DNA from 2 places in the Providencia sp. 2.29 genome. Region 2 is predicted to be linked to the other one. Evidence: predicted binding sites of a transcription regulator. Region 2 holds the regulator's gene; the other holds the start of a gene.

Region 1 (5,718 bases), 1.5 Mb from region 2:
CCCGTTTTAACGTGGTAATATCGTGACGCAATTTCCACTCAACCGCATGAGCGCCAGTCGCTTGTTTCAGTTCCGCCGTTTTTTCGCTGATCAGAGTCTGAAAAGGCCCCTTCCATACGAATGGCATAACTAGTTCAACATGCAACACATTATCCAACATTGCACAGTGATGTAATGCTTTGATAGAAATCAGATTACGCTTCAGTGTTGGGTGTGTAAATGAAGCCAAAACGGTGGAGACTTTTTCAGTCAGCAGTTCTGGATTGTTCTGCTCGGGGGATTTATCGTTCATCCCGGCTCCTTTATTTTATATTTTTAACACTATCGTTCTTTCACTGCTATTTATCATAACAGAGAACCATCAAAATAGTGACCGCCTTACTAACGAAAAGCCACTAAGAGTAAAAAATTCCTTTTTCACATAAATTACGGATTAATATTTTATTACCCTAGCCGCGAAACAATTGATCGGTTAACATCAAAGTCCCTTTTCAATAATGGAAGTAAGAAAGTTACTATGTCTCAAGTCGCGAATAAACTACTGGTAACCTGTGCGTTACCCTATGCTAACGGTTCAATCCATCTCGGTCATATTCTGGAACATATTCAGGCTGATATTTGGGTCCGTTATCAGCGAATGCGCGGCAAAGAAGTTCACTTTATCTGTGCGGACGATGCGCACGGCACACCAATCATGCTGAAGGCTCAGCAATTAGGTGTTTCTCCTGAAGATATGATTGCAGCAGTGAACAAAGAGCATCAGGACGATTTTGCTGGTTTTGCGATTAGCTACGATAACTATCACTCAACACACAGTGAAGAAAACAAACAGTTATCCGAGCTCATTTATAAGAAGCTTAAAAACAACGGTTTTATCAAAAATCGCACTATTTCACAGCTTTACGATCCTGAAAAAGGCATGTTCTTACCCGATCGCTTTGTAAAAGGTACTTGCCCAACCTGTAAAGCAGAAGATCAATATGGCGATAACTGTGAGGTTTGTGGTGCGACCTATAGCCCGACAGAGCTGATTAACCCACGTTCCGTAGTTTCTGGTGCGACACCAGAGATGCGTGATACTGAGCACTTCTTCTTCGACCTGCCTGCATTTAGTGACATGCTACAAGCGTGGACTCGTTCAGGTGCCCTGCAAGAGCAAGTCGCCAACAAAATGCAAGAGTGGTTCGAATCAGGCTTACAGCAGTGGGATATTACCCGTGATGCGCCTTATTTTGGTTTTGAAATTCCAGATGCACCGGGTAAATACTTCTATGTGTGGCTAGACGCGCCAATTGGTTATATGGGGTCATTTAAAAACCTGTGTGACAAACGTGGCAATATCAATTTTGACGAATTTTGGAATAAAGATTCAAAGACCGACCTCTACCATTTTATCGGTAAAGATATTGTGTATTTCCACAGCTTATTCTGGCCTGCAATGCTTGAAGGCAGTGGTTATCGTAAGCCAACTAACCTATTTGTTCATGGCTATGTGACCGTTAACGGCGCCAAAATGTCTAAGTCTCGTGGTACCTTTATCACAGCGCGTTCTTATCTGGATCACCTAGATGCCGACTGCCTACGCTACTACTATGCCGCGAAACTTTCATCGCGTATTGATGATATCGACTTGAACTTAGAAGACTTTGTTCAACGCGTTAACAGCGATATCGTCAATAAAGTGGTTAACCTAGCATCACGTAATGCGGGCTTTATTGCAAAACGCTTTGGCGGGAAATTGTCCGATAACATCGCAGACCCAGCGCTCTATCAACAATTTATTGACGCGGCACAAATTATTGGTGACGCCTATACAAGTCGTGAATATGGTAAAGCGGTGCGCGAAATAATGGCTCTCGCCGATCTAGCTAACCGTTATGTCGACGAAAAAGCCCCTTGGGTTGTCGCTAAACAAGAAGGTAAAGATCAAGAGCTTCAAGATATCTGTTCAATGGGCATCAATTTATTCCGTGTCTTGATGACTTACTTGAAACCTATTTTACCGGGGCTGGCAAAACGTGCAGAAGCTTTCCTCAATATCGAGCTTACATGGGATTCTATCACCACGCCGTTAACTCACCACGATGTTGCGCCATTTAAGGCGCTATTTACGCGTATTGAAATGGCGAAAGTCGAAGCTATGGTGGAAGCCTCTAAAGAGAGCATTAAGCCAGCTAAGGTGTTAACAGGTCCACTGGCCGATGATCCAATCCAAGAGACGATTACCTTTGATGACTTTGCCAAGATCGATCTACGCATCGCGCTTATCAAACAAGCCGACTTTGTTGAAGGCTCTGACAAGCTATTAAAACTGCAATTGGATATTGGCGGTGAAACTCGCCAAGTGTTCTCTGGTATTCGCAGTGCGTACCCTGATCCAAAAGTATTAGAAGGTCGACTGACCGTGATGGTGGCAAACTTGGCACCACGTAAAATGCGTTTTGGTCTGTCTGAAGGTATGGTAATGGCCGCAGGCCCTGGTGGTAAAGATATTTACCTGCTAAGCCCAGACAGCGGTGCTCAACCGGGTATGCAAGTAAAATAAAATAACGGTTCCCAAACGGGAAAGAGTTAATTATTAAGCGAAAAGCGGGGAATGATGAATTCTCCGCTTTTTTTATGCAGTTTTAACTGTGATCTATAGCACAATTATAAAGTTAATTGTATGATGAATACACTTAGCATAATAGGACGAGTCTCATGTCATTAAAATATGTGCTGATAACCGGATGGCAGTATTTGCGCGCTTTTGCGCTGCTTTATCTCTGTCTGATCGTTGGGAACCTGTTATCAACACTGCTTCCATTTACTGTTCCCGGTAGCATCATCGGTATGCTAATACTGTTTATGTTGCTAGCTCTGCAAATTATCCCAGCCCACTGGGCGCAACCTGGTTGTTCCATTCTTCTCAAAAATATGACCTTGCTGTTTGTACCAATAGGTATCGGCATCATGAATTATTATGGTCAATTAAGTCAGCAACTGGTTCCTATTCTCGTTTCTTGTTTTATTAGCACGCTAATCGTCATGGTCGTGGTGGCTTTTAGCTCCCACTATATCCATAAAGAGCGCCAAATTGTTGGGGTTAAACCTGATGAAGTTCCCCTCCCGCCTGAAGACACTATCAGCGTGACTAGCGATACTGAACAAAATAAGGGGAATGACAAATGCTAGAACATATCTGGTGGTCGTTACCACTAACAATTATTGTGTTTTATATTGCGAGAAAATTGTCAGTAAAATTAAAACTGCCTTTATTGAATCCATTGTTAGTCGCAATCGCCATCATTGTTCCATTACTGATTTTTACCAATACGCCTTATGAGCACTATTTTGCGGGAAGTAAGATCTTAAATGACTTATTGCAACCTGCTGTTGTTGCATTAGCTTTCCCTCTATACGAGCAGATGCACCAAATTCGAGCGCAATGGAAGTCATTATTGAGTATCTGTTTAGCAGGTAGCCTAGTTGCTATGTTTACAGGTACTGCAATTGCTTTATGGCTCGGCGCAACACCGGATATCGCCGCCTCTGTCTTACCGAAATCCGTCACAACGCCGATTGCCATGGCGGTTGCTGATTCCATTGGTGGGATCCCTGCTATTAGCGCTGCCTGTGTTATTTTTGTCGGGATACTAGGAGCCATGTTTGGTCACGCCTTATTTGATGCATTGCGCATTCGCACTCACGCCTCACGAGGGCTAGCAATGGGAACCGCTTCTCATGCGCTCGGTACAGCTCGATGTGCTGAAATCAACTATATTGAAGGCGCATATAGCTCTTTAGCCTTAATGACCTGTGGGGTGATTACCTCACTGCTCGCCCCCTTTGTCTTCCCTGTTATTCTTCATCTTTTCGGCTAGACTCAAAACCAATAGAGGCTTATTTGCCTCTTTTGTTTTTTACTTCGTCAAAAATTTGAGATACATCTCTCAATTATAAGATGAGTTTCATTTATTTCATTTGAAAAGTGACATTGATCACATATGGTTTAATGATTTATTACATAGAATGTAAATAAGTGATTAGGGAGGTATCTCATGCATTCAAGATTTAAGTCCGCTTGGTCTCAACTTCCAGAAAAGTTGCAAACCGCACTCAAACCCATTATTGATACGCCAGACTTTCAAGGGATGCTGAGTGCTGAACAAGTTAATCAGCTTAAAGCTGATTGTGGTTATAGTGATAGTGAATTGGCATTTTTATTATTGCCCTTCGCAGCCGCTTACGCTGTCACACCAATTTCCCACTTTAATGTCGGTGCGATTGCTCAAGGCATCAGTGGCAACCTCTATTTCGGTGCTAACATGGAATTTAGCCATGTCGCTATCGCACAAACCATCCATGCGGAACAGTGTGCCGTCACCCATGCATGGATGAAAGGTGAAAAACAGCTCACTTCCATCACCGTAAACCACACACCTTGTGGCCACTGCCGCCAGTTTATGAATGAATTACGCGGTGGCGGTAAAATCGCAATCCGTTTACCTGAGCGCCAGCCTGCAACATTACATGACTATTTACCCGATTCGTTTGGACCAGCTGATTTAGCAATCACAACGCTGTTAATGGATAGTGTTGATCACGGCTATAGCACACCAAGCCGTAATCGCTTGTTATGTGCTGCTATCGAAGCGGCAAACCAGTCTCATGCCCCTTATAGCCAATCTCACTCAGGCATTGCGCTACAGCTAAAAGATGGCTCATTATTCACGGGTCGCTATGCTGAAAACGCAGCATTTAACCCAAGCTTACCTCCTCTACAAGCCGCGTTGATTATGGTAAACATGGCAGGTAAAGACCTACACGCTATTGAGCAAGCGGTACTTGTTGAAAAACAAGATGCTATCGTTAAACAGTGGTGTATCACTGAAAATACATTGCAGGCACTAGGCTGCCAACAAAAAGAGTTAATTTATCTTAATTAATCGTTTTATCGCTGATTGCCGCCAGAGAGTATGGCGGCAATTTGTTATATAGCCCTTCTCTACTTTTTAGTGTACTGCCCAATTCGACTTAAAGATTATCAATTGATTTATACGATCTTTTAATATTTCTATAAAACCATTCTTATCAAAAATATTAATACTCACAAAGCTCGCTGCGATTAAAATAAAAAATTCGTAAGATAAAGAATAATATTTATCGCTTAGAAAAGGTTAACTCTATAATTTTTCTTATGTATATTTAACACATTGCTCTAATTGAAAACATCTTACTTAACCTACACTTTGCTTCCCTACAATCGAGATAGATAGGCCATCCCTTCCATTTGACAAAAAGTAAGGGCTAAAAAGACCATTCCAGTGCAATTTCTTTCCATGGTGAAAAAATCGATTATATTATTTATCATATAGATAATGCTATTTAACAAATATTTTAACTCTTTGTATCAATAATCACTGTACATATTTTCTGTTTACCTTAGGATCTACATCGACTGTTGTTTTTTAATCGTCCAAAGAGTGATTTTTCATGGAACATGAATACGAAACAAAACGCCCTCTGTACATTCCCTATGCAGGCCCTATCCTGCTTGAATTTCCTTTGCTAAATAAAGGTAGTGCTTTTAGCGAAGAAGAACGTGCTAGCTTTAACCTATATGGTCTCCTACCTGAACAGGTAGAAACTATTGAAGAACAAGTTGAGCGTGCTTATCGCCAGTTAATCGATTTCAAAACCGATATCGACAAACATATCTACCTAAGAAATATCCAA
Region 2 (14,442 bases):
GGTAACAGTCCTGAAAGTGTTGGTGTCGTAGAGCTGGCAGATGAGCTACTCGACGATGTTTATCACCTTATGTTGACCTGTAATCCAGATGGCGCTTTGGCACGTTATGCGGAAGGGAAAAAGCATGTTTGCTCTTTAATCATGCCCGATGGTTCTCATGACAGCAGCTTTGCCATGACCTCAAGCTTTAGCTGTATGACATTAGCGACATTATTACTATTTGGTGTTCAAGATTTTACTCAAGCACGTAGTTATGTTGAAGAGATTGCCACACTTGCAGAAACCGGCATTCCACAATGGTTGCCGATGATCCAAGGCATGACAGGAAATGGTTTTAGTCGAATGGTTGTGCTTGGCTCAAGTTGTTTTACGGGGATTGCCGAAGAAGGGGCGCTGAAGATGTTAGAGCTCACATCGGGGAAAGTTGCAACGCGCTTTGATTCAACATTAGGGGTTCGCCATGGCCCTAAATTTATGATTGATAAAGAAACATTGGTAATAGTGATGTTATCAGCCGAGGAGTATTGCCGTCACTATGATATAGATTTGCTCAATGAGCTGAAACATGACCAGCGGGCAAAACACATTGTGGCATTGAGTAGTTTACCTTTAGAGCAGGCCGTCGTGCTTGATAGCCCACTCAATGATATTTGGTTGATATTTCCTTATCTCGTCTTTTTACAGCTTTTGTCATTTGAAGCTTCTCTCAATCATGGTTTATCACCGGATAACCCTTGTCCGACGGGGGAAGTGAATCGTGTTGTTAAAGGTGTTCAGCTATACCCATACAAATCAACAAAATAATAATAGGAGTGAGTATGTCTACCCCAAATATATTGATGACTCGTATCGATAATCGTTTGATCCATGGTCAAGTTGGCGTGACTTGGACAAATTCTCTTGGTGCTAATTTAGTGGTTGTTGCAAATGATGAAGCCGCCGTTGATCCCGTTGCTCAATCTTTGATGGATATGGTGGTTTCCGATGGTGTACAAACTCGCTATTTTACGCTGCAAAAAACCATTGATGTGATCCATAAGGCTGCGGATCGACAAAAGATTTTTATCGTTTGTAAAACGCCTCAAGATGTACTCACCCTAGTTCAAGGTGGAGTTCCTATCAAATTTGTCAATGTTGGCAATATGCACTTTATCGAAGGTAAAAAACAAATTCATAAAACGGTCTCTGTGGATGATAGCGATATTAATGCATTCCGCGAATTAGAAAAATTAGGGATCACTTGTGAAATTCGTCGTGTACCTGATGAGGCGGGGGAAGCCGTCTCTAAGCTAATTAGCTAAGGAGGTCAGTATGATGACTGACGCACTACTTATCGCTTTGATTGCTGGGATCGCGGGAGTCGATTTATTTAATGGTTTGACACACTTCCATCGACCTGTGGTTATTGGGCCTATTGTTGGATTGATTTTAGGTGATGTGCAAACGGGGTTATTAGTCGGAGGAACGCTAGAGCTGGTTTGGATGGGGATGGTGCCACTTGCTGGTGCTCAGCCACCCAATGTCGTGATTGGCGGTATTATTGGCACGACATTTGCCATCATGACACATGCGGATCCTAAAGTTGCTATCGGTATTGCTGTACCGTTTTCTATCGCGGTACAAGGCTGTATCACATTACTGTTCACACTCTATTCACCCATGATGCATAAATGCGACGAAATGGTGAAAAAGCTCAATTGGCGCGGTATTGAGATGGTGAACTATTTTGGGATCCTGATTCTGTTTTCTTTCTACTTTATTGTTGCTTTCTTACCCATCTACTTTGGTGCTGATGCCGCAAGCGCCATGGTACAAAAAGCACCTCAATGGCTATTGGATGGCTTAGCTGTGGCGGGGGGCATGATGCCTGCGATTGGTTTCTCACTACTGATGAAAATCATGATGAAAAAGACGTATGTTGCCTATTTTATTCTTGGTTTTATTTCAGTGACTTTCCTGAATATGCCCATTATTGCGGTCGCACTTGGCGCGTTTGCAATCGCACTGATTGATTTCTTCAACCGCACACGTAATGACAACAATGATAACGGCAGCTCACCTAAAGTTGCTCAGGAGATGAATGATGGCATTTAATGACAATGATGAAGCTCTGGCAGCAAAAGCGGAGCAACGAATGGCTCAAGCGATGGCAACTAGTCAGGTTGAGCGTGATGATTACCTTGATAGCGAACCTGCAACAGCACTGACTCACCGTGATATTAACGTTATGGCACTGCGTTCGCTATTACTACAAGCTTCTTTTAACTATGAACGTATGCAAGCTGGCGGTTGGCTTTATACCTTGATCCCAGCGTTACGTAAAATTCATAAAAAACCGGAAGATCTATCTAATTCTATGAAAATGCATATGGAATTTATCAATGTGCATCCATTTGATGTGACATTTTTATCCGGTTTAGTGCTAGCGATGGAGCGTAGCAAGGAGAAGATTTCCACCATTCGTGCAGTGAAAATAGCGTTAATGGGGCCGCTAGGCGGCATCGGCGATGCGTTGTTCTGGCTAACCTTATTGCCCATCTGTGCTGGTATTGGGGCATCACTCGCACTACAAGGCAGTTTATTTGGGCCGATTATTTTTCTGCTTATGTTCAATATCGTGCATTTCGCATTGCGTTTTGGACTGGCTCATTATGGTTATCGCGCGGGAACAAAAGCGATAACCATGCTAAAAGCACATACCAAAAATATCTCACATGCCGCTTCTATTGTTGGAATGACGGTTATCGGCGCCCTAGTTGCCTCTTATGTGCATCTTTCTACACCACTAATCATGACGGCTGGTGAAGCAAAAGTGGCTTTACAGACAGACGTTTTAGACAAACTGATGCCAAATTTATTGCCATTAAGCTTTACGTTACTTGTCTACTGGCTAATGAAAAAAGGTTTTTCACCTGTGAAATTAATTGGTGTCACCGTGGTATTTGGCGTGCTTGGTAAATTAGTTGGATTCTTATAAGAGGAATGGCAAATGTTAGGTGTCGTCATTACAGGCCATGGAGGTTTTGCGAGTGGCCTGTTACAAGCAGTACAACAGGTTATTGGCCCACAAGAACAATGTGTTGCGATAGATTTTCCTGAGGGAATGTGTACCGATTCGCTTCAACAAGCATTAAGAAAGGCAAGTCAGCAATGTGATCAAGGTGATGGTGTCGTTTTTTTAACAGATTTATTAGGTGGCTCACCATTTCGGCAAGCGTCATTGATGGCCTTGGAAAATCAAAACTACCAAGTTATCACTGGAACCAATATGCAAATGGTCGCAGAAATGATGCTGGAGAGGGATGGAATGTCAGTAACAGAATTCCGCGATATGGCATTGGAGTGTGGGCATCGGGGGTTAACCAGTTTGTGGCATGAGCAACAACGTGAAAAACAATCTGTTGCTCATGATGATGGCATTTAAGGAGAGCATATGTATTTAATTTCTAACCGTGAAATGTTGAAAAAAGCACAACGTAATGGTTATGCAGTTCCCGCTTTTAATGTACATAACCTTGAAACTGTTCAAGTTGTTGTCGAAACAGCAGCAGCAATGTCATCCCCTGTTATTTTAGCAGGAACACCGAGCACGTTTACTTATGCAGGATTGGAATACATGGTATCGATTTGTCGTGAAGCTGCACGAGTGAATCACTTACCGATTGCATTACATCTTGATCACCATGAGGAGTATGACGATATTTGCCGTAAAGTACGTGCCGGTATTCGTTCTGTGATGATTGATGGCTCTCACTTTGCTTTCGAACAGAATATCGAAGCCGTCAGTAGAGTCGTGAAATATTGCCAAAATTATGATGTCAGCGTTGAGGCGGAGTTAGGGCGATTAGGGGGGCAAGAGGACGATTTAGTCGTTGATAGCAAAGATAGCTTCTATACTGATCCTATGGCGGCGAAAGAGTATATCACGCGTACAGGTATTGATTCATTGGCCGTCGCGATAGGATCCGCCCATGGCTTATATCATGGTGAACCTCACCTTGATTTTGAGCGTTTAGCGGCGATTAAACAGCAAGTCGATATTCCTTTGGTCCTACACGGTGCTTCTGGTATCCCTGAAGAGATGATTAAACGAGCGATTTCACTTGGTGTGTGCAAAGTGAATGTGGCAACAGATTTAAAAATTGCTTTTGCGGATGCTGTCAAAGCGCATTTTGCTGAGCACCCAGACGCTAATGACCCTCGTAAATATATTACACCAGGTAAAGAGGCAATGCGTAAAGTCGTTGAAAGTAAAATCAATATTTGTGGCAGTGCAGGTATGATGTAAGTCGTGTTTACTGACGCATACAAGAGGCACTGATAGGATGTAAGATGATGAAATCAGATAAACAGATATATGTTCGTAGGGCATTATTGCCTTCTGGGTGGGCTGATAATGTTTTAGTCGTATTGAATGATAATGGGTGTATCCAACACGTTATCCCGAATACGCAGTCTGCTGAAGAGCTATTGCCATTCACATTATTGCCTGCACTTATTGATACCCACATTCATGGTAGTGCTGGTGCCGATGTGATGGATGCGACCCATGAATCGCTCAATAATATATCTCGTTTCTTAGCATCGAAAGGCGTTGGCGCATTTTTAGCAACAACAGTGACCGCCCAGCATAAAGATATTGAGCGGGCATTGGTTCAAGTGAAAGATAGCCAGAAGCAAGGGGTAGATGGCGCCGAAATTCTAGGAAGTTATCTTGAAGGGCCATTTTTTACGGCCCAACATAAAGGAGCTCACCCAGAAAGCTTATTGCACCAACCTGAGAAAGCCCTATTACAGCAATGGATATCACTTGCTGAAGGAAGTTTAAAATGTGTAGCTCTCGCACCCGAGCATCCAACCTCTCTTGAACTAATACCTTGGTTAAAATCACAAGGGATCCGTGTCATGCTTGGCCACTCCAGTGCGGATTATGCATTGACTCAGGATGGGCTAAATCAAGGTGCGGATGGGGTTGTTCATTGCTATAACGGCATGAATGGCCTACATCATCGTGAGCCAGGCATGGTCGGTGCAGCCTTAACCAACGACCAATGTCAGGTTGAATTAATCTGTGATGGTCATCATGTACATCCTGCCGCTATCAAAGTGGTTTACCGCTGCTGTGGGGAGCGGTTACTACTGATTACAGATGCGATGCGTGCTACTGGCATGCCTGATGGTGAATACTCTCTCGGTGAAATGACTGTGCAGATGAAAAAGGGGGTTGTCAGAACAGAAAGTGGTAGCCTCGCAGGGAGTACCTTAACCCTCGAACAAGGAGTGAAAACATTGCAGCAAGCTTGCGACATATCATTCGCACAAGCATGGTTACATGGCAGTTTATATCCAGCAAAAGCATTAGGTATTGCGGATCGTCTGGGATCAATCGCCCCCAACAAGCAAGCGAATTTAACGCTCTGTGATACAGCAGGCGAAATACAAGCAACCTTTGTAAACGGTAAGCGGGTTTTTCAACGATAAACAGATTTAGGGTATGAAACGCCATGCCCTAAGCGGTTGTCTTGCAATTGTATGAATAGATGTAGAATGGAACGTTGTTATTCTTATTAATTAAGAATAACTTGTTATCAGTATGTGAATATAATTCCATGATTTTTATATGGAAACTGGCTTCAGTAAATCAGATTACTTGATTTAAATAGGCTATTTTCCTGCTTCGGCTGTGTTATGATACCTGCCCCCGACTATTTTTTGCTATTTTTTAGTCAGAGTTCTGATTGCTAAGCGCAAAAAACTGTGTATGGGAATATAACATATAATGATAAAAATCAGTCGGATAGGCTACTATGCTTTTACTTATTGATAATTACGATTCATTTACTTATAACCTATATCAATACTTCTGTGAATTAGGGGCGGAAGTACTCGTTAAACGTAATGATGAAATTTCTATCGAAGAGATAGAGTTGTTAGCGCCTACACACCTAGTGATCTCACCAGGCCCTTGTACGCCTGATGAGGCAGGGATCTCTCTTGAAGCAATTAAATATTTTGCAGGGAAAATCCCTATCTTAGGCATTTGTCTTGGTCATCAAGCGATCGGTCAAGCCTTTGGTGCAACGGTTGTGAAGGCTAGAGAAGTGATGCATGGCAAAACATCGGCTATTCATCATAACCACCAAGGGGTATTTAAAGGTTTAAATCGGCCACTAACAGTTACACGTTATCATTCTCTCGTTATTGCCGCAGAAACATTACCAGCGTCTTTTGATGTCTCCGCATGGTCACTGAATAACGGTGACGTAGATGAAATTATGGGAATACGTCATAAAACTCTGCCAATTGAGGGGGTTCAGTTTCACCCAGAAAGTATTCTGAGTGAACAAGGCCATGAATTACTGAATAATTTTTTAAAATATTAGTTACTCACTGTATCTATAAAAAAATAAATTCATCCCCATCACTCGCTTTGCTATTGCTCTTTTGTGATTTTTTATTCATATTTAATGATTATATTTTCACTTAGGCATTGGATAAGGCAGGTGAGGGGTATGAAAGAACCACAAGCAGTAAATCGGCAAACTTATGATCAGGTTATTTTACCTATTTATTCTCCAGCGGAATTTATTCCTGTCCGTGGGGAAGGTAGCCGAGTTTGGGATCAGCAAGGTAAAGAATATATCGATTTTGCTGGTGGGATCGCGGTATTGGCATTAGGCCATTGTCATCCTGCATTAGTTGCTGCTGTTCGTGAGCAAAGTGAGAAACTATGGCATGTCAGTAATATTTTTACTAATGAGCCAACCTTAAGATTGGCACAGAAGCTGATCAATGCGACGTTTGCTGAGCGAGTGTTCTTCGCCAATTCAGGGGCGGAAGCTAATGAAGCTGCGTTTAAGTTAGCGCGCCATTATGCCATTACCAAGCACAGCCCATATAAAACCAAAATTATTGCGTTCAAACAAGCTTTCCACGGGCGTACTTTCTTTACGGTTTCAGTTGGAGGCCAAGCGAAATATGCGGATGGTTTTGGGCCGAAACCTGCTGATATTATTCATGTGCCATTTAATGATCTCGATGCCGTGAAAGCGGTGATAGATGAAAATACCTGTGCGGTGGTATTAGAGCCTGTTCAAGGGGAAGGTGGTGTGACTGCTGCCACGCAAGAGTTTATGCAAGGTGTGCGTAAGCTATGTGATGATAACAATGCATTACTGGTATTTGATGAAGTACAAAGTGGTATGGGGCGCACTGGGCAGTTATTCTCTTATATGCACTACGGCGTGACACCGGATATTCTGACTACAGCTAAGGCTTTAGGTGGCGGTTTCCCTATCAGTGCAATGTTAACAACCCATGAAATTGCGCAAGCTATGGGGTTGGGAACTCACGGTACCACTTATGGTGGTAACCCATTAGCCTGTGCGGTTGGTAATGCAGCATTTGATATTATCAATACAAAAGAGGTACTTGATGGTGTGACAAAGCGTCGCGAATTATTTGTTGCTCATTTGAATAAGCTGAATGAGAAATATAATATTTTTGCTGAAATTAGAGGTATGGGGCTATTAATTGGTGCAGAGCTTAAAGGGGAATTAAAAGATCGTTCGAAAGATATTTTACAAGCTTGTGCCAATGAAGGATTAATGATGCTTAATGCTGGCGCTAATGTATTACGTTTTACGCCATCGTTAATTATTTCGGAAGAAGAAATTAATAGTGGTATGTTGAAATTAGAAAAAGCGATTGAACGTATTCTGAAATAAATACATTTTTAACACTCAAAGAGGTTAATACCTCTTTGAGTCTTTTTGACCCTATAAATAATTTGGGGTATTTGCCTTTCATTAAAGGTGACCGTTTAGGCGGTCACCAAATACAATAATAAAACGGCTCATTGCCTGTTTCCCGTTTTGAATTGGCATACTCTACTTTTTAGAGGCCGATTCAATCGCTAAATAAATGGCTTTACGCACAGGATCATTAGAGCCTGATTGAGGGGGATTTTTTCATGCTCAAGGTGTTTAGTTAATTCCACATTTAATGTTGTTTCAACGGTCAGTTTAGTTAGCCGTCGAGTGAACTGATTGAGCCGCTTCTCGTTTAAATTCCGCCCTGAAGTTACGTCGAATTTGCTTTGTTATACATGTCACCTGTTAAGTTATGCAGTGTATAATAACAGCTCTATTTAGGTGGCCAAATTAACTATGCCACTACACATACATCTATTCCGAAGGTGAAAGCGGAATTAATTAATAAATAAAGAAAAAAGCGAAATATTTAAAGATACTAACCAAGGAAATAGACCGGATTATTTTTTAGGTGATAAAAATCGTCCAACGTTAATTAACGATAGAATGAAACTAAAGTAGAAAAAATCCTAGCAAATATGTATCGAATGGAAATATGGCTTCTGCTCATGCTGAAGTTGGTACTATTCGTAAGCATATGAAGATTATTACCGTTAGTCGAGATATGAATATGAGGGTGACAAAAGAGCCTGTATGTGGATATTGCCGCAATGGCAGATAAAGAAGGATTGAAATTATCAGTCAGCCGGATAATCAACGACTCGGCTTGGTGTGTGAGGGTAAAGTGACTGCCTGCCGTAAACCCGAGCTCATTCTGCCACTGACCACTAATAATCAGCTATGGGCGGGGGCGCAAGTACCCCATGGTATACTGTCTTGATTTTACCGCGTGTTCTTTAGCTGTTTGTGTTTTTACAGTACAATCACCTCGACTATAGACTTAAAAATCCTTAACTGTTCAATCAGTTACCAGTAGTTAATTTTATCTACTGAGATTTGATTTCACTTATTCAATAAATAACTTCATTGGCATGATTCAGCCAGCCCACACACTGGATGTCGGCAACAAGCGTTATATTTTTCGGGCTAAAAATCTAATTATCGCTGTCTCAATTAAGGAGCTGTGGACAAGTAATATTGGCACGTAGTTGAAAATGCCTTCCTGTAAATTTAGAAATACCGAGCCGTCGCAACTCGGTATCACAAATTAACAAGCAATTATGAAAACATGATTGCCTTAGCATGTTCAGTCATGTGGCTCCCTATATGATTTATTAAAAAATAAACAGCAAAGGTCAACATGCCTTAGCACTTTTTGTATTGATATTTTTTGTATGATTAATGCTAATTTCTTTCTTTGGCATTTTATCGATATTTGTTTTGCGCGGATCGGCAGTCGAAGGGGATAATGCCATTCCACTCAGGTCTCTTTTTACCTGCCCATTGATAATCACTCGCCCCTTGCCCTGAGAATGAGATGAAATAATGTCAGTAGCCTGATGAATGGAACGTTTTTTTCTAGGTTGATCTAATTCCTGAGTGATAGTCGGTATCTTGAGGGGAATTCGGCTTCCTTTTTGATGTGCGATTGGTTTTGGGGGCGTGAAATTTTTAATTATTGCCTCTTTCTCGGATTGAGTTTGTGCTTTTTTATCCATATACCATACTAAATCCAGCTCTGAGTAGTCAGTGCCAATAAGGCTTGCATTGAGTTCTAATTTTTTCAGGTGGATCATTGAATTCACCTTTAGTGATTCAGCAGAATAACTATTAGCATCTAAATTAGCAGCAACCCTCTCACATTTAGATCTCAACTGCTCAAGTTTTTGTCGAAGATCCGTTGTGGGTCTAGGTATATTTAGCGAATGAGCTGACTGGTTACCACTCATATTACAATCATGCTCTTTAATCGTATTTGTTGAATGCTTCGATTTTAATGAATAGTTCAATGGTAACGATAATGAGGGCAGAGAAGGGAGTTGACTCTCCTTTAGGATATTGGCGATATTCATTGCCGCATCGATTTTAGCTTGTCGCTCTTTAAATGCGTTGTCATCGAATTTTACTGGTGTAGGTAAGGTGATTGATATTGGCTTAATGCTATTTGTTTCGTTAAGAAACTTATATTTTGCCTCTAAATTATTTCTTTTTATCCGGCATGATTCAGAGATTGTCTCAGGGGTCATATTGCCACGCTTTAGCATCTCTGCATGAGCCGTGATTGTTTGGTTGATATATTTTAGGGATGGACGATGTTCACTTATTTTCATTTTAATAAAACCTTCAAATAATAGTATATTAATTATTCTAGATTTTATTTTTTAGTAGATATGAATAATATAAAATAACGATATTAATGCTATTTTCTGGTTTTTCGGTGATGTTGAAGCAAAAATGGCTCTATATCAAAGATATAAAGCCATTATGCAATCGCGGTCTTACCAAAGTGGTGAGACTAATATCGGTTAACGAGTACCGTACACGACAATCGTTTTACCGTGTGCGGAGATCAGATTTTGGTCTTCTAGCATTTTCAAAATGCGACCAACGGTTTCGCGTGAACAACCAACGATTTGGCCAATTTCTTGGCGAGTGATCTTAATTTGCATTCCATCTGGATGCGTCATCGCATCGGGCTGTTTCGCTAAATTAAGCAGAGTTTGTGCAATACGGCCTGTCACATCAAGGAAAGCAAGGTTACCGACTTTTTCTGAGGTGGTTTGCAGGCGACTTGCCATTTGCGCAGAAAGGCGCATAAGAATATCAGGATTGACCTGAATAAGTTGACGGAATTTTTTGTAAGAAATTTCAGCGACTTCGCAGGCACTTTTTGCTCTAACCCAAGCTGAACGTTCTTGTCCTTCTTCAAATAACCCTAGTTCACCAATGAAATCTCCCTGATTTAAATAGGAGAGGATCATTTCTTTGCCTTCTTCATCTTTGATTAAAACAGCCACTGAGCCTTTAACGATATAGTAAAGGGTTTCTGCTTTTTCACCCTGATGAATCAGAGTGCTCTTGGATGGATATTTATGAATATGGCAGTGTGACAAAAACCATTCAAGAGTAGGGTCTGTTTGTGGCTTGCCGAGAACCATTAGCGTTATCCTCTGTATGTTAATACAGCCATTCAGTTAATTGTAACGAGAACGGCTGGTTTTTAAAGTCACTAGCTTAGCATATTAATTCGCATTATAGAGCAAGTTAATACCAACACTATAATATTATCAATTGAAACCTTGAGTTTTGATCTTAACCCTATCAGGTGGAACTTTGTTTGTAACATATTCAACCGAGAAAGTCTTGCTTTTATCGGTTCAGCATCTTAAAGCAGCTATTTGATTGAAAGTATTTATGCAACAATGTTATCTTTTAGAAAATATTTTCCTAGGGGAATTAAATATGGAAGCAAGAGTTAAATGGGTTGAAGGTCTCTCATTTTTAGGAGAATCAGCATCAGGCCATCAAGTTATGATGGATGGCAATTCAGGTGATAAAGCTCCAAGTCCAATGGAAATGGTGTTAATGGCGGTTGGGGGGTGTAGTTCAGTGGATGTTGTGTCTATTCTACAAAAAGGCCGCCATGACGTAAAAGGTTGTGAAGTTAAATTAACCTCACAACGCCGCGATGAAGCTCCACGTTATTTTACCCATATCAACTTACATTTTATTGTAACTGGAACGGATTTAACGGAAAAAGCGGTTGAACGTGCAGTTCAACTTTCGGCTGAAAAATATTGCTCAGTCTCTTTAATGTTAGAAAAAGCGGTTAAAGTTACCCACAGTTTTGAAATCCAGAATCAATAATTTATTTATTAATTATATAATTTTTTTAATTCATGATGCTTATTTATTAAATAATAATAAGCATCATCGGCGCTTAATCGTGTTTCTGCTTTATTAATTTTTCAACGAGAGGTGTCATAATTAATTCCATGGCTAAGCCTAATTTACCGCCAGGAACAACAATGGTATTCATTGCTGATATAAATGAGCCGTTTAACATGGACAGTAAATATGGGAAGTCAATTTGTTCCAGCCCCCTAAAACGGATCACAATAAAACTTTCATCTTGTGAAGGGATCGCTTTCGCAGAAAATGGGTTTGATGTGTCGACAGTGGGGACGCGTTGGAAATTAATATGCGTACGTGAAAATTGCGGCGTAATATAGTTGATGTAATCCCCCATTGAACGAACGACGGAGTCCATGACGGCTTCACGTGAATGGCCGCGTTCGGTCGTATCGCGGATCAACTTTTGAATCCATTCAAGGTTAACAATTGGTACAACGCCCACCAATAAATCAACATGTTGTGCAACATCATTTTCTGGCGTCACCACCCCGCCATGCAAGCCTTCATAAAAAAGAATATCACTGTTCGCAGGCAGGGACTCCCATGGCGTAAATGTACCGGGTTGAAGCCCATACGGTACCGCTTCATCATAGGTATGCAGGTACTTACGCGATTTACCATTACCATGTAAGCCATACTCTAACAGTGTCTGCTCTAATAAGGCGAAGTCATTGGCTTCTGGACCAAAGTAGCTGATATGGCGGCCTTGCTCTCTCGCCTTGCGAATAGCCATGTCCATTTCAGGCCGAGTATAACGATGGAAACTATCACCTTCTAAGGTTGCGGCTTGAATATTTAATTGGTGGAATATTTTACGAAATGCCAGACTTGTTGAGGTGGTTCCAGCACCGCTAGAACCGGTAATTGCAATAATGGGGTGCTTTTTTGACATCGTGGACTCCCTGTGTTGCGTTACGTCCACGCTGTTTAAGCCATGAGCGAAACGGGGTTACGGGCGAAACTGATTTTTAGGCATAAAATTAACAGATTCGTGCAATTCTGACCAGACTAGCACAATTTCCCCAGAAACTAACAGCCGTTTCACATCATCCACTTTCTGCTGTAACGTCTTTTCATGCTCGCCGTAATCCGTTCCTTCACGGAGCACATAAGCTTCAATTAGGTTTTCCAAAGTTTCAGGTGCTAAATCTTTCCAAGGAATAATCATGATTGTTTATCCAAATACGGTGTTAGCCACTGTGGAATACGTTTCTCTAGCCACATTTCTGGCTTTCTTAAACTACCACTAACAAAACCAACATGCCCACCATGCTCTGTCATTTGGTATTCAATATTAGCAGGTAAACGTGAGATATCTGGCACGACTTCAGGTGCCATAAAAGGGTCATCTTTTGCGTGAATAATTAATGTTGGTTTTGTAATACGAGGCAGCCTTGGTAATGCACTGCATTTCTGGTAATAGTCGGTCGCATTCTCAAAACCATGAATTCTTGCGGTGATCACATCATCAAATTCACGAATACGTTTTAGCTGCTTTAATTGTAGCAAATTAAGCGGTAATGAACCCGGGTAGCGAACGAGTTTACGTGTTGCGTTACGCTTTAATCCATTAAGTAAATAGCGTTGGTAAAATTGAGAAAACCCTTTTTCCATACGGATTGAGCAAGGCTCTAGCATTAAAGGTGCGGAAACAACAACACCTGCATCAATATCGGCGTCATCACCATTTTCTGCTAAATAGCAGGCTAACATATTGCCACCAAGAGAATAACCAACAGCCGCTGTCGGAACATCCCCCCAAGTCTGCTTTAACCAATGCAAAAAGTAACGTGCATCACTGGTTTCGCCAGAGTGATAGATCCGTTTTTGGCGGTTAGGCTCGCCGCTGCAACCGCGAAAATGCATAATCACACCCAGCCATCCCTGCTTTTGGGCACTTTCAAGCATCCCATGCGCATAGGGGCTTTTAAAGTTACCTTCTAAGCCATGAAAGATGACTAAACGAGGTTTTTTGCTTGCCTGTTCGGGAGCTTCACTCCATGCAAGATCAATAAAGTCGCCATCAGGTAGCTCTAGCCGTTGCCAAATTGGTTTGATTTTCGGCGTTCTACGAAAAATTCTTGGCAATAATGTTTGAAGATGTGGATTTTTAGCCCAATTAATAGGGCGAAAGTTTTCTGACATAGCCTTAATTTAATTTAGTAATTCCCTTGTAGGGCACATAACATACTGTTATTTTTTTATGATGCAAGTATGCTCAATTTTTGAGGATTGATTATAAATGAGTCTAGGGCTGGTTTTTTCTCTTTTTACATTTCTATTCATTGCAGCAATAACACCTGGCCCTAATAACATGCTATTAACATCAAGCACGGCAAATTATGGGTTTCGTCGCAGTATTCCCTTATTATTAGGGATTATGTTAGGCATGCAATCAATACTTTACCTCTCCGCTTTCGGTGTTGCAGCGCTTTTATTGCTTTATCCTGCTTTGCATGTGGCGATGAAAATCGCGGGTAGTACGTACCTATTGTGGTTAGCATGGAAAACCGCTACGGCTCGTTATTCGCCACTAAAAACAGAAACGACAGCAACAAAAAATATCAAATGGTATCAAGGTGGTTTGTTACAATTTTTAAATCCTAAAGCATGGATGATGGGGTTAGGTGCTGTGGGGAGCTATAGTCTACCCGGAGAACTGTTTGTGCAATCCATTATCATCATGAGTATTGCGGTGGTTACCGTTAATTTTGTGGCAGGGCTAATCTGGATGGCGGGCGGAGCATTGATCGGCCATTTTCTAAAAAGTCGCAGAGCGTGGTTTATTTTTAACTTAGTGATGGGGCTATTAACC

Evidence for each region. The regulator CRP, encoded in region 2, controls carbon source genes, mostly activating them, when cyclic AMP is high. The targets are predictions, from matches to a motif close to ATGTGANNNNNNTCACAT.
Region 1: a site for CRP is predicted at 2,632-2,649, ahead of I3B46_RS15910 (CidA/LrgA family protein). Genes of this name have one in related genera too.

What each region holds. Positions count from the first base shown of each region.
Region 1 covers NZ_CP065420.1:3,371,376-3,377,093, forward strand. The annotation lists gene apbC (iron-sulfur cluster carrier protein ApbC) at 1-292, opposite strand, end outside; gene metG (methionine--tRNA ligase) at 518-2,545, shown strand; gene I3B46_RS15910 (CidA/LrgA family protein) at 2,701-3,174, shown strand; gene I3B46_RS15915 (CidB/LrgB family autolysis modulator) at 3,168-3,863, shown strand; gene cdd (cytidine deaminase) at 4,041-4,928, shown strand; gene I3B46_RS15925 (NAD-dependent malic enzyme) at 5,476-5,718, shown strand, end outside.
Region 2 covers NZ_CP065420.1:364,063-378,504, forward strand. The annotation lists gene I3B46_RS01540 (SIS domain-containing protein) at 1-804, shown strand, start outside; gene agaV (PTS N-acetylgalactosamine transporter subunit IIB) at 819-1,301, shown strand; gene agaW (PTS N-acetylgalactosamine transporter subunit IIC) at 1,312-2,094, shown strand; gene I3B46_RS01555 (PTS system mannose/fructose/sorbose family transporter subunit IID) at 2,084-2,977, shown strand; gene agaF (PTS galactosamine/N-acetylgalactosamine transporter subunit IIA) at 2,990-3,424, shown strand; gene I3B46_RS01565 (tagatose bisphosphate family class II aldolase) at 3,434-4,288, shown strand; gene nagA (N-acetylglucosamine-6-phosphate deacetylase) at 4,333-5,481, shown strand; gene I3B46_RS01575 (aminodeoxychorismate synthase component II) at 5,808-6,383, shown strand; gene argD (bifunctional acetylornithine/succinyldiaminopimelate transaminase) at 6,513-7,727, shown strand; partial or broken gene I3B46_RS01585 (IS256 family transposase) at 7,809-7,949, opposite strand; gene I3B46_RS22615 (cytidine deaminase-like fold-containing protein) at 8,368-8,493, shown strand; partial or broken gene I3B46_RS01590 (IS5/IS1182 family transposase) at 8,908-9,042, shown strand; gene I3B46_RS01595 (hypothetical protein) at 9,068-10,042, opposite strand; gene crp (cAMP-activated global transcriptional regulator CRP) at 10,238-10,870, opposite strand; gene I3B46_RS01605 (OsmC family protein) at 11,175-11,579, shown strand; gene I3B46_RS01610 (phosphoribulokinase) at 11,653-12,519, opposite strand; gene I3B46_RS01615 (YheU family protein) at 12,577-12,795, opposite strand; gene I3B46_RS01620 (hydrolase) at 12,792-13,772, opposite strand; gene I3B46_RS01625 (LysE family translocator) at 13,870-14,442, shown strand, end outside.